2 regions of the Phascolarctobacterium faecium genome follow, and region 2 is predicted to be linked to the other one. Evidence: riboswitches for the same ligand, from Rfam matches in the RefSeq annotation. Region 2 holds a riboswitch; the other holds the start of a gene.
The links. A riboswitch is a leader RNA that binds a small molecule or an ion and turns the genes downstream of it on or off. The one in region 2 is predicted to bind cobalamin.

Region 1: it holds a riboswitch for cobalamin, as region 2 does, so the genes downstream of both, PFJ30894_RS02555 (sirohydrochlorin cobaltochelatase) here and cobU (bifunctional adenosylcobinamide kinase/adenosylcobinamide-phosphate guanylyltransferase) in region 2, are expected to answer to the same signal.

Annotation. Positions count from the first base shown of each region.
Region 1 is NZ_AP019004.1:517,122-522,787, reverse strand. It holds gene PFJ30894_RS02570 (hypothetical protein) at 1-267, shown strand, start outside; gene PFJ30894_RS02565 (metal-dependent transcriptional regulator) at 467-835, shown strand; gene PFJ30894_RS02560 (hypothetical protein) at 860-1,564, shown strand; cobalamin riboswitch at 1,695-1,868, shown strand; gene PFJ30894_RS02555 (sirohydrochlorin cobaltochelatase) at 1,989-2,888, shown strand; gene dcuC (C4-dicarboxylate transporter DcuC) at 3,102-4,475, shown strand; gene PFJ30894_RS02545 (dipeptidase) at 4,546-5,496, shown strand; gene PFJ30894_RS02540 (NYN domain-containing protein) at 5,660-5,666, opposite strand, start outside.
Region 2 is NZ_AP019004.1:1,725,502-1,731,167, forward strand. It holds gene PFJ30894_RS08420 (nicotinate-nucleotide--dimethylbenzimidazole phosphoribosyltransferase) at 1-561, opposite strand, end outside; gene cobS (adenosylcobinamide-GDP ribazoletransferase) at 575-1,312, opposite strand; gene cobT (nicotinate-nucleotide--dimethylbenzimidazole phosphoribosyltransferase) at 1,305-2,333, opposite strand; gene cobU (bifunctional adenosylcobinamide kinase/adenosylcobinamide-phosphate guanylyltransferase) at 2,321-2,917, opposite strand; cobalamin riboswitch at 3,007-3,189, opposite strand; gene PFJ30894_RS08440 (EAL domain-containing protein) at 3,199-5,058, opposite strand; gene PFJ30894_RS08445 (cob(I)yrinic acid a,c-diamide adenosyltransferase) at 5,214-5,666, opposite strand, start outside.

The sequences.
Region 1 (5,666 bases), 1.2 Mb from region 2:
AACGTCCTTATTGCAATGCTTTTTCGAATAGTCGTTGCCTTATTATATGCAGTTTTAGGAAAAACCAAAATCTTCTACCTGTTATCAGGAGCTGTCGCTTCCTCCGCAGCACGTCTTGCACTCAGTCTTTTTATTGGTAAGGCAGTCTACCCTCTGTTGGCAGCAGCTCTTCCTGGAATGATTTTCACAGCATTAACATCCGGGTTATTTGCTTCTGTTTTAGAGAAAACATTAACCCTGACAAAACGCGTTTACGAACGTTCTTGACCGCTACTTTTTCTATGCCTGAAGTCAAAACTTCAGGCGTTTTTTATCCTGCTCTAACTATACTTGCCCAGACCTTTTTATAATGTTAAAATAGTACTGATAATATTTGCCGGAATATTCTTACTGCTCACTAATTTTCACCGGCTGTGTTTTATTACACGATCAATCAAACGGCACTATTGCCAACGGAGGACTTGTTATGATTTTGCAAGAATCTGGAGAAAACTATTTGGAAACCATTCTGATGCTGCAGCAGCAAAACGGCAGTGTCCGTTCTATCGACATTGCAACGCATATGAATTTTACCAAAGCCAGCGTCAGCAGGGCTATGAGTATTTTAAAACGCGAAAATTACATTCTGATGGAAGCGGACGGCAACATCATTCTGACTGAAACAGGGCTCGCTAAAGCAAACGCTGTTTTGGAAAGACATCTGCTGTTGACGCGCTTTTTACGCGAAAATCTTGGCGTATCCGAAGAAACAGCTGAAAAAGATGCCTGCCGGATCGAACATGTTATCAGCCCCGAAACCTTTACCGGGATAAAAAAACTGATCAAAAACTCTTAACAATTCAAAGGAGCTGTTTTAACAATGATGAAAAAATTACTTCTTTTGCTTACTGTTGCCATCGCAATGCTGGCATTGCCGCTGGCCGCTCATGCAGACAAAACGAAATGGACGAATCCCAATTACGATTTTAATAAACTTCACCGCATCAATTTGGTTTCCATAAGTGTAGTCGATCCTGTCGGCAGCAATTTTACTGTTGACGATATGGCGACCGAAAAAATAATAAGTGCTTTACAAAAAGCTTTAACTAAAAAAGATTATGTTTTTGATACAAGCATCGAATCAAATCTTTCAATTACCAAAGAAGATGCTTCCCAACTGACCAAAGATGCTTTAAGCGGCACTTATACAGATATATCGACCAAAATAGCGCCTGCTCCAACTGCTGATCTGAAAATAATCGCCCATAAATTTGGTTACAACAGACGGGTCATCCCCGCTCACGAAGAACCGCGTACCAGATATTACAAAGAAAAGGTCAAAGACAATAAAGGAAACTGGATCGAACGGGATGCAGAACGAACTGTTTATGAATATGTTCCGGCCAGCACTGTATATGACGGCTACGTTGATGTAGCTTTTCATCTTTTTGACCCTGCTACAGGAAAAATAATTTTCAGTCTGCGCGATACACGCAGCCGTACAGCAGACAGTGATACAACAAATATGTGGCAGCGCATGGCCAATGCTTTCGTTCAGGATCTTGATAAAGCTGCAAAAAAATAACTCTGCAAATTTCTAAACACCCTTTAAATAATTAAAGGGTGTTTATTCTTGTATACCTCTGTATCTTAATGATATTTTTTCCTAATTTGCTTGACACTCTATTCAAAGATGTTATAATTTAGTATATCAAACTGAATACGGTAATGCAGGTTCCGTCAGGAATAACAGAGAAGACCGGTTAAAAGCCGGCGCGGTCCCGCCGCTGTAAGATGGAGCAACGCCTATAGAACCACTGGAATATTCCGGGAAGGAAGGCCGAGCCATGAAGTCAAGCCAGAAGAACTACCTGCATCGCGATCTTAGTGACCTGCGAAGGACGGGGAAAGATCATGGGTCTAACCATGTTTTATCACCATCCCTAATATTTATGGATGGTTTTTTTATTACCTATTCAGAAAATAATCAGAGGAAAGAGGAATAATTTATGAAAAAACTGCTTTCAATGTTAGTTATGGCTTCAATGATGGTTTTTGCACTGGGAACTATGGGCACTTCTGCCGCTGCTAAAGCACCGAAAAACGACAAGGCTGTCGTAGTAGTCAGCTTCGGTTCGACCTTCGACGACACCCGTACGAAAGATATCGGCGGGATCGAAGAAGCTGTTGCCAAAGCTTTCCCGAACCGTGATTTTAAACGTGCTTTTACTTCCTACATCATCATGGAACGATTGGAAAAAAATAAAGGCATCAAAGTCAACGATTTGCCTGCAACCTTAAAAGAACTGAAAAAAGCCGGTTATAAAGACATTCTCGTACAACCGACTCATTTGCTGCACGGCGAAGAATATGAGCATAAAGTCCTGACCACCGTTGATAAATTCAAAGGTGATTTTGACCGCATCGTTGTCAGCGATCCTCTGATGGTAGGTAAAAACGATTTCGCTATCGCTGCTTCCGCTGTTGCGACTCAATTCCCGACTCTTGGCAAAGGTGAAGGCGTTGTCTTGATGGGTCACGGTTCTCCCCGTGATAACAACCAATCCTTTGGCAACACCTACAAAATGCTGCAGGAAACCTTTGATAAAATGGGTTTACCGGTAGTAGTTGGCACTGTTGAAGAAGTGGATACTCCTAACGTGGACGAAGTTCTGGAACAAATCAAAGCACGCGGTTACAAAACTGTGCATATGTTCCCCCTGATGATCGTTGCAGGCGACCATGCCAACAACGATATGTACGGAGATGAAGAAGATTCCTGGAAATCCATGATCGAAAAAATGGGCGTTAAAACTGTAGGTCACCTGCAGGGTATCGGCCGCAATGCCGCAGTACAGGCTATTTATGTACAGCATGCAGTTGCTGCTGAAGCCGGTGTTCAAAGATAAATAATTACTGTTAGTCCAAAGGACGTTCTTCTAAGGAAGAACGTCCTTTTATGTTCTGGAAATCAGTACAAAAATATTACAGCGTTTTTATTTTAATAAAATTTTCTGTAAATTTGTTACCCTTTGTTGCTGCTGCTCTTGCTTTATGAGATATTAGAATGCTATACTTTAGTCATTGAAAGACATTATATATGAAGAAAGGGTGTTGCACCAATGGGTTTAGTAATCTCTGCTCTTGTTACTTTTTGGGTCGGCTTTCTGATCTACAAAAAGTACAAACCTCAACCGGTCTTATTCTTAGGCGGTATGATCTTAATGTATATTGCCGCCATTTTCGGTTACGGTACTATCTTACCGGCCAAAGCCGCTACAGGCTCTACTTTCTTTGATGCTTTTGAATTTATTCGCGCTACCATGAGTTCTAATGCCGGCAAGCTCGGTATGAACATTATGGCAGTTGGCGCTTTTGCCCGCTATATGGACAAAATCGGCGCTTCCCGTTCTTTAGTTCGTCTGACTATCCGTCCTTTACTGGCTTTAAAATCACCTTATATCGTTTTATCCGGCACCTGGGTTGTCGGTATGCTGATCGGTCTGTGCATCAACAGTGCATCTGGTCTGGCCATGCTGCTGATGGTCACCATGTTCCCGATCCTGATCGGACTTGGTGTCAGCCGTCTGTCTGCTACGGCTGCTGTTGCTACTACGCTCTGCTTCGACTGGAGCCCCAGTGATACCGGCACCATCCTTTCTGCTGAAACCGCCGGCTTGAACCCGGTAGTTTACTGGACTGACTACCAGGTACCGATCGTTTTGGTTGCTTTCGTTGTTGTCGGCACACTGCACTATTTCACTCAAAAATATATGGATAAACGTGACGGACATGTCGTCCAGCCGATGGAAGTTGAAAAACCTGCTGAAGATGATCCGGCTGACAGCGCGCCGCTCTGGTATGCGGTCCTGCCGGTTATTCCGCTGGCTTTGATCCTCTCCTTCAGCCCGCTGTGGATCACCTCAATCAAAATGAACATCGTTATGGCTATGTTCATTGGACTTTTTATTGGCGCCTGCTGCGAATACATGCGCTGGCATGACGGCAAAAAAGTTCTCGGCGACATCCAGACCTTCTTTGACGGTTTAGGAATGCAGATGGCTAACGTTATCACCTTGATCGTAGCCGGTCAGACTTTTGCTCAGGGCCTTCTGTCCATGGGTACTATCAATGCGCTGATCTCCGGCAGTCAGGGCTTTGGCTTTGGCCCGATGGCTATGATGCTCGTTATGGTCGCTATCATCACCTTCTCGGCTATCGTTATGGGCAGCGGCAACGCTCCGTTCTTTGCCTTTGCGGCTCTGACACCTGCTGTTGCAGCCCATACAGGACTGCATCCGGTACTGATGCTTCTGCCGATGCATTTTGCGGCTTCTATTGCCCGTAACTGTTCACCGATCACAGCAGTTATCGTTGTATCCTCCGGCATGGGCGGCGTTTCTCCGTTTGACCTGGTAAAACGTACCGCTATCCCGATGGCCGGTGCAATGATTGTCAACATCGGTATGACATTCTTCTACTATTACAGAGGGTAATTGAAATTTTGATAAAACAGAATAGCTGCCTGCGGGCGGCTATTCTTATTTTAGAAAGGATGTGTAAATCATGTTCATTTGCGACTGTCACTGCGACACACTTACCGAGCTTTACAAAAAAGGCACTTCCCTGTATGACAACGATCAGCACTTCGACATTAAACGTCAGATAGAGCTGGGCGGCGGTTTGCAGTTTTGCGCTATTTTTGTCCCGACCCACGAATTCCGTTACTACGGCGGACTGCGTTATACGCTTTGCCTCCTCGACAAATATAAGCAGGAGCTTAAAGCACTGCAGGAGAAAGGCATCGACGTACTTCCCGTTTTAACTAAAGCCGATGCTGCCGACGTGCTCAACCACAAAGCAGCAACTCTGCTGGCTATCGAAGAAGGCGGCGCTATCGATGGCAGTCTGGAAGCCCTGCGCATGCTCTATGAGCTTGGCGTGCGCGCTATCACCCTTACCTGGAGCAACCGCAACGACATTGCCGATGGCGTCAACGAAGAATGCAGCGGCGGCGGTCTGACCACCTTTGGCCGTCAGGTAGTTGCAGAAATGAACCGTCTGGGCATGCTGGTAGACGTTTCCCATATTGCTACAGCGGGCTTCTGGGATGTTATCGAAACTTCTACCAAGCCAATCATTGCTACCCATTCCAATGCCAAAACACTTTGCAGTCATCCACGTAATCTCAATGACGACCAGATCAAAGCCATCAATGCCAATGACGGTCTGATCGGTATCACCTTTGCCGGACAGTTCCTAGAAGAAGATTATAACAATGCCTGCATCGACAGTGTGTACCGCCATATCGATTATATGCTGAACCTTTTGGGCAATGACGACCACGTCGGTTTCGGCAGCGACTTCGACGGTATCAGTCACCCGCCTTATAATATCCATGGCGTACAGGATTACAAACCGCTGATCGAATACCTGCAAAGCAAAAACTACAGCGACAGCACCATTGAAAAAATCACCCACAAAAACGTGTTGAACTTGCTCGGCAAAGTATTATAAATAATGATAGCAAACTAAAATGAACCGCTATGACCTTGATATGCCACAAGTAAGCCCCATAAAGAAAAGACCCATCAAAAGATGGGTCTTTTCTTTATGGTAATTTCAATATCGCAAAAAGTCTAACACAGATCAATAATGTACACAAATACCTCTGTATTTATTACTTA
Region 2 (5,666 bases):
GCATGTAGCGATACCATCCAGCATTACAGGTACCTTGCAGGCAGCAGCCTGTAAAACAGCACCAGTCATAGCGGTTATTACCGGATCGTTAAGCTTTTGCAGAAATTCAATTCCTTCCAGCTGTAAAAATGCTTCTGTTTGTTCTGTAAGAGTATATTTTTCCAGACTTCCCAAGGCCAGCATTTGCAGTTTATCACTGACAATATATTCTTTTGTCAGAATAGCGCCTTCTTCAAGCGCTTCCTCAAGATTACAAGATGTGACCAGCAATGGGTAAACCTCTGCTTTAGCTTCTCGTGCCAGCAAAACAACAGGCAGCTCCTCCTGCATCGCTTTAGCAACAGAATCTGTGTCAGCACTCCACAAAAACAAAGCTTTTTTAGGATATTGAACAGATTTTTTATCAGCACTGCCGATAATACCGGCGTAACGCGAAACCATAGCTTCCAGTTTTGCAAGTGAACCGACCGGTTTGATAAGATTGTCAAATCTGTTTTGTGCTTCCTCTACTTTTTGACGATCGATTGGTTTTATTTGTTCAATAATATTATTTATATCCATCTTTAAACCTTCCTTATCTTAGTAAGAATACTGCTGTCAGTAAGTAAATCACATTGCCGCATTCAGTCAGTGCACCATATGTATCACCGGTAAGTCCGCCTAACTGTGTTTTTAAATATTGCGCTATTATCAAAGTGACAGTAAAACATATTCCTGCCACCGCCAGATATTGTAAACCACAGGCCGCAATAATACCTGCGCATACTGCAAAAGCAATATACGTATAAAATGGTTTGGCATACTTGGTAAACATATGCCCTATTCCTTCTTTACGCGCATAGGGAAAATTGACAATAAAAACTACCATAAAAGTTCGTGTCGCAACGGACATCGTCAGTAAAACCCAGGTCAGTGTTTCACCGCTAAGTTCAAGATAGGCAGCTATTTTGAGCAGCAGCAAAATAATTATTGCCAATACAGCATTAGAACCAACATGGCTGTCTTTCATTATTTCCAGCATTCTCTCGCGGCTGCGGGCAGAAAAAACGCCGTCAGCAGTATCCATAAAACCATCGTACATCAACCCGCCGGTAATAATGATCTCGGCCAGCAGCAAAAGCGTTACCCGTAAAAAAAGCGGCGTTTCGATATAAAACAGGCTATAGTTTATGGCCGCCAAAAGGAATCCGATAACCAAACCTACCAGGGGAAAATACGGCACACTGCGCGAAAAATCTTCGTCACGCCAATCTGTCCGTTTTGAAAAACGCACTCGCGTCAAAAATTCCAGGCAAGTGATAAAATCACGCATGCATGCCACCACGCTTATACAGTTCTTTATAGGTATTGATCGCCATCTGTAAAATAACAATCGCCAAAGACGCTCCTGTACCTTCGCCAAGACGCATACCCGCGTCAACTATCGGCGTAAGTCGCAAAACCTCCAGCATCTTTGCATGTGATATTTCAGCAGAAAGATGTGAACAAAGCATATAATCAGCACAGGCTGGTTCAAGTCCGTATGCAAGCAAAGCAGCGGCAGTCGCATTTACACCGTCTACCATTGTAGGAATACGGCGTCTGGCGCCAGCTAAAATCATCCCCGCCAACCCGGCATGGTCATAACCGCCAACCTTACAGAGGATGTCCATGGCATCGCCCAAACGTGGTTGATTTTTAGCCAGACCATCAGCGACGACCTTTCTTTTTATCGCCATCCGTTCATCGTTGATACCAGTTCCCCTTCCTACTGTAAGCTCGGGCGGCAACCCCAGAAATGCAGAAACGATTGCTGCGGTCGATGTAGTATTCCCGATTCCCATTTCTGCTGTTACTAATAAGTTATAACCTTTATCAATACATTCATCTGCTACCTTCATACCAACTTTCAATGCTTTTTCGGCCTGCTCCACTGTCATGGCCGGTCCCTGTGTAAAATCTTCTGTACCCCAGGCAACCTTCTCCTGATGAACTTTAGGCATTGCACTCAAGTCAAAAGCCGTACCTGCATCGATCACAAAAACATCGGCACCGGCATGACGTGCCATAACGTTAGCGCCGGCAGTTTCCCTCATGTAACCGTTTATCATCTGCATAGTTACTTCCTGCGGATATGCGCTTACGCCATATTTGGCAATTCCATGATCGCCGCACATTAACAGCATTGCACTTTTGATTTTATCAGGCAATGCCGTCCCAGTCATGGCAGCATATTTTTCAACCATTTCCTCCAGCTTACCTAAACTATGCAGCGGCTTATCCATTTTAGCCCAGTTATTTTTTATTACTTCCGCAGCGTTGCTATCCAACGGTGGAATCATTATTTTTTCCATTGCTCTGCTCCTTCATCATCAAAACTAAATGCCATTTTCTTTAGATCAACAGCTTGACCGGCGACACAATAAAAGACCCTGTCACATACATCGGCAACCTGCTGGTTTATCCATCCGGCAAGATCTCTGTACTCACGTGCCATAACATTATCCGGTACGATACCACCGCCAACTTCATTAGTAACAAATACTACCAGTTTTTCTGTTTTTCTGGCGGCTTCCAGTAATTTTACAATTTCACCTTTGACAAATGTTACCTTTTCTTCAAAAGTTCCTGCAATTGCAACCTTGCCATACATCAAATTACTCATATACAAAGTAAGACAGTCAAACAAAATTGCATCCGCTTCCTTACCTGCCTCAACCATCACCTGTTCGGCAGCATAAGGTGCTTCATAATTATTCCATCTTTGGGGAGAACGACGTTCCTGATGTAGCCGAACACGTTCAGCCATCTCGTCGTCAAAGATTTCAGCCGTAGCTATATAAGCGCATTTAGATCCATAATGCAAAACAAAACGCTCTGCGAATTCACTTTTGCCGCTTCGTGCACCGCCAGTTACTAAAATCATTTCTTTACACATCCTTAAGCCTCCCTTCAAAATAAAAATACCCTCTCGAGAGAGGGCATAAATAAACAACCTATGCAAGTATCCACCTATCTCCCGTAGGTGTAAGATACCCGTAACAGGCAGGTCTCCTGGCTCAGGTTCAACATTCAGCTGCGCCTTCCCAGTTTCCCAGTGGCATATTGCAGTGAACTTCCCTTTACAGTAGCGGGACTGCGCCGGATTTACACCGGTCTTCCCTATTAAGCGCCGACCGCAATCGGCACACCTGTTGATTTTTTCCAATACTATATATTCTACATTCTTTTGCAAAGTCCTGCTGACCTGCAAAGCATTTTTTCATATTCTTCATCTAAATAATCATGGGCGTCATTAACATTCCTTACGGTAATCAATACACGGCTGCGTCCAAACCAGTAATACACCCTGATTTCATACCATTGAGCTACACCATCCGCTCCGACGAAACGACATTCGCAGCCAGAATAATCAGGAGTATTATTGTAATTTGCAGATAAAACGTCAAAATCAAGCTGAGCCGTAAATTTTTCAATATCTTCAGGATAAAGCAATTCCTGAACGATATGCTTGTAATCATTTTTATAATCACCTGTATACGGAATAAAAACATTCCCTGTAGGATTAAAAGCCATTCTTGAATAGCGTCCATCTTTTAGATTCAATTCAATTGCAAAATCATACATCTGCGGGAATAAATCGCCCAAATCTCTGTATGATGGTAATTTTACAGTACGTCCGTAACCGTTGATGCTGCGACGTTCAGCATTAACTATTTCAATCTTACTTAAATTAAGCAGATTTTCAAACTGCGGCCTTCTCAACGGCTGGCAATAATAGAATCCCTGAGCTATATTGCAGGAAACACTTTTCATTATCGCAACCTGTGCCTCAGTTTCAACACCTTCACAAATCATCGTGATATCCAATTCTTTTGCAATAGCTGCCATCCCTTTGATGATTTTGATATCTTTATCATTATCACAGGCGGCAAGCATTCTTTTATCTATTTTTAAAATATCAACGCTGATATCACTTAAAATACGCAGAGACAAATACCCGGCGCCAAAATTATCAACAGCAATCTTAAATCCCTGATTTTTCAGCTCGTCAACCTGCATCCCAGCAAAATTCACATCATCAGCCAATAATCTTTCAGCAAGCTCAACTACCAAAAGCTTGTGCGGAACATTATGCTTATCGGCAGCTTCTTTTAAAGAATCAATAAAATTTTCATCTTTAAAATGTTCAAATGAAAAATTACAGGAGATTGGAAAAACCTGTAACCCCAAGGCAAGGCGTAATGCTAAGAAATGGCAGACTTCTTCAAAAACAAAATTTTCAAATTTAGATAACTGGTTATTATCTTCAAGGATAGGAATCAAAACTTCCGGAAGAATTATCCCGCGCGTAGGATGCTCCCAGCGCAGTAAAGCTTCCGCACCAACAATCTCATTAGTATAGATATTGTATTGCGGCTGAAAATAAACAGTGAACTCTTTATTATTAAGAGCACTGCAAACTTCTTCAAAAAGAGAATTATAACCAGTTGTGAATTCAAAATCATTGATTATAAAGAAACTGCGGCAGCATTTGTGAAAAACTTTTTTGTTGAGCTGAGCAACAGTTTTTACCATTGCATCTTCCAGCGAGTCTTCGACTCGACATACATAAAGATCTCCGCGCAGTTTGATGCTGACATTGCAAATACGCTTGACTTCGCTTTCTACCATATCAGATAATCCGTCAAACCAATTATTATGCGTTTCTTCATCTGTAAAAGGAACAAGGCAAAAGAACTTATCTCCGGCCTGTCTTGTTGTAAGATATCCCTTCACAACACGTCGGTTAAGCTCTGTTCCCAAAATGCGTAAAACATTATCTGCTGTCTCACGCCCATAAATATCAACGATATCATGGTAAGGGTCAATATCTAAATGTATTAGCGCCAAAAGCTCTTTTTTGCGCTGCAGCATTTCATCCGCTTTTTCTTTAAACTTATCAAATCCCAGTGTACCGCTTACTTTATCACGTACATATTTCTGCGAATACAACATTCTTTGATGTTCAGAAGACTTAAGGTAGAGAATTGCTACAAACACACCAAAAGCAATTATCGACAACAGGTAAAAATTCATAGTAATCTCCCATTATCTTTCAATATAATTATAGTAAGTATATATCTTTCGTATAAAAAATACTACATTTTTAACTACTTCAAAACATTTTTAAAGTAATTTAACCCAAAAGAAAATGACCATACAGTTCTTACCGAACCTATGGTCATTTTGTTTTAAGCTTCTACTTCTACTTCAACTCTTGATAAAATGAAACATAAATCAGAAAGTCTGTTCAAACAGATAAGAACCTGCTGATTGACTTCTTCTGTTTCAGATAAGCGGAGCAGACAGCGCTCGGCACGACGAGTAGTTGTACGCGCGATGTCCAAAGCAGCTGATCCAGGGGTGCCTCCGGGGATGATAAAATGACTCAAAGGCTGGAGCATATTATCGAATTTATCGATAGTTTCTTCAAACATTTTCACATGCTCTTCTTTGATATAAGGCTCAGGCAAATTCAAGCTTGCTATATCAGCCATCAGTGACATCAGAAGCTGCTGAACTTTGTAAATCGTTTCCCTGACATCTTCGCGTCTGACTGTAGCTCTTGCCAGGCCAAGCGCCGAACTGATCTCATCAACTGTACCGTAAGCTTCAACTCTCATGCTTTGTTTTGGTACACGTTC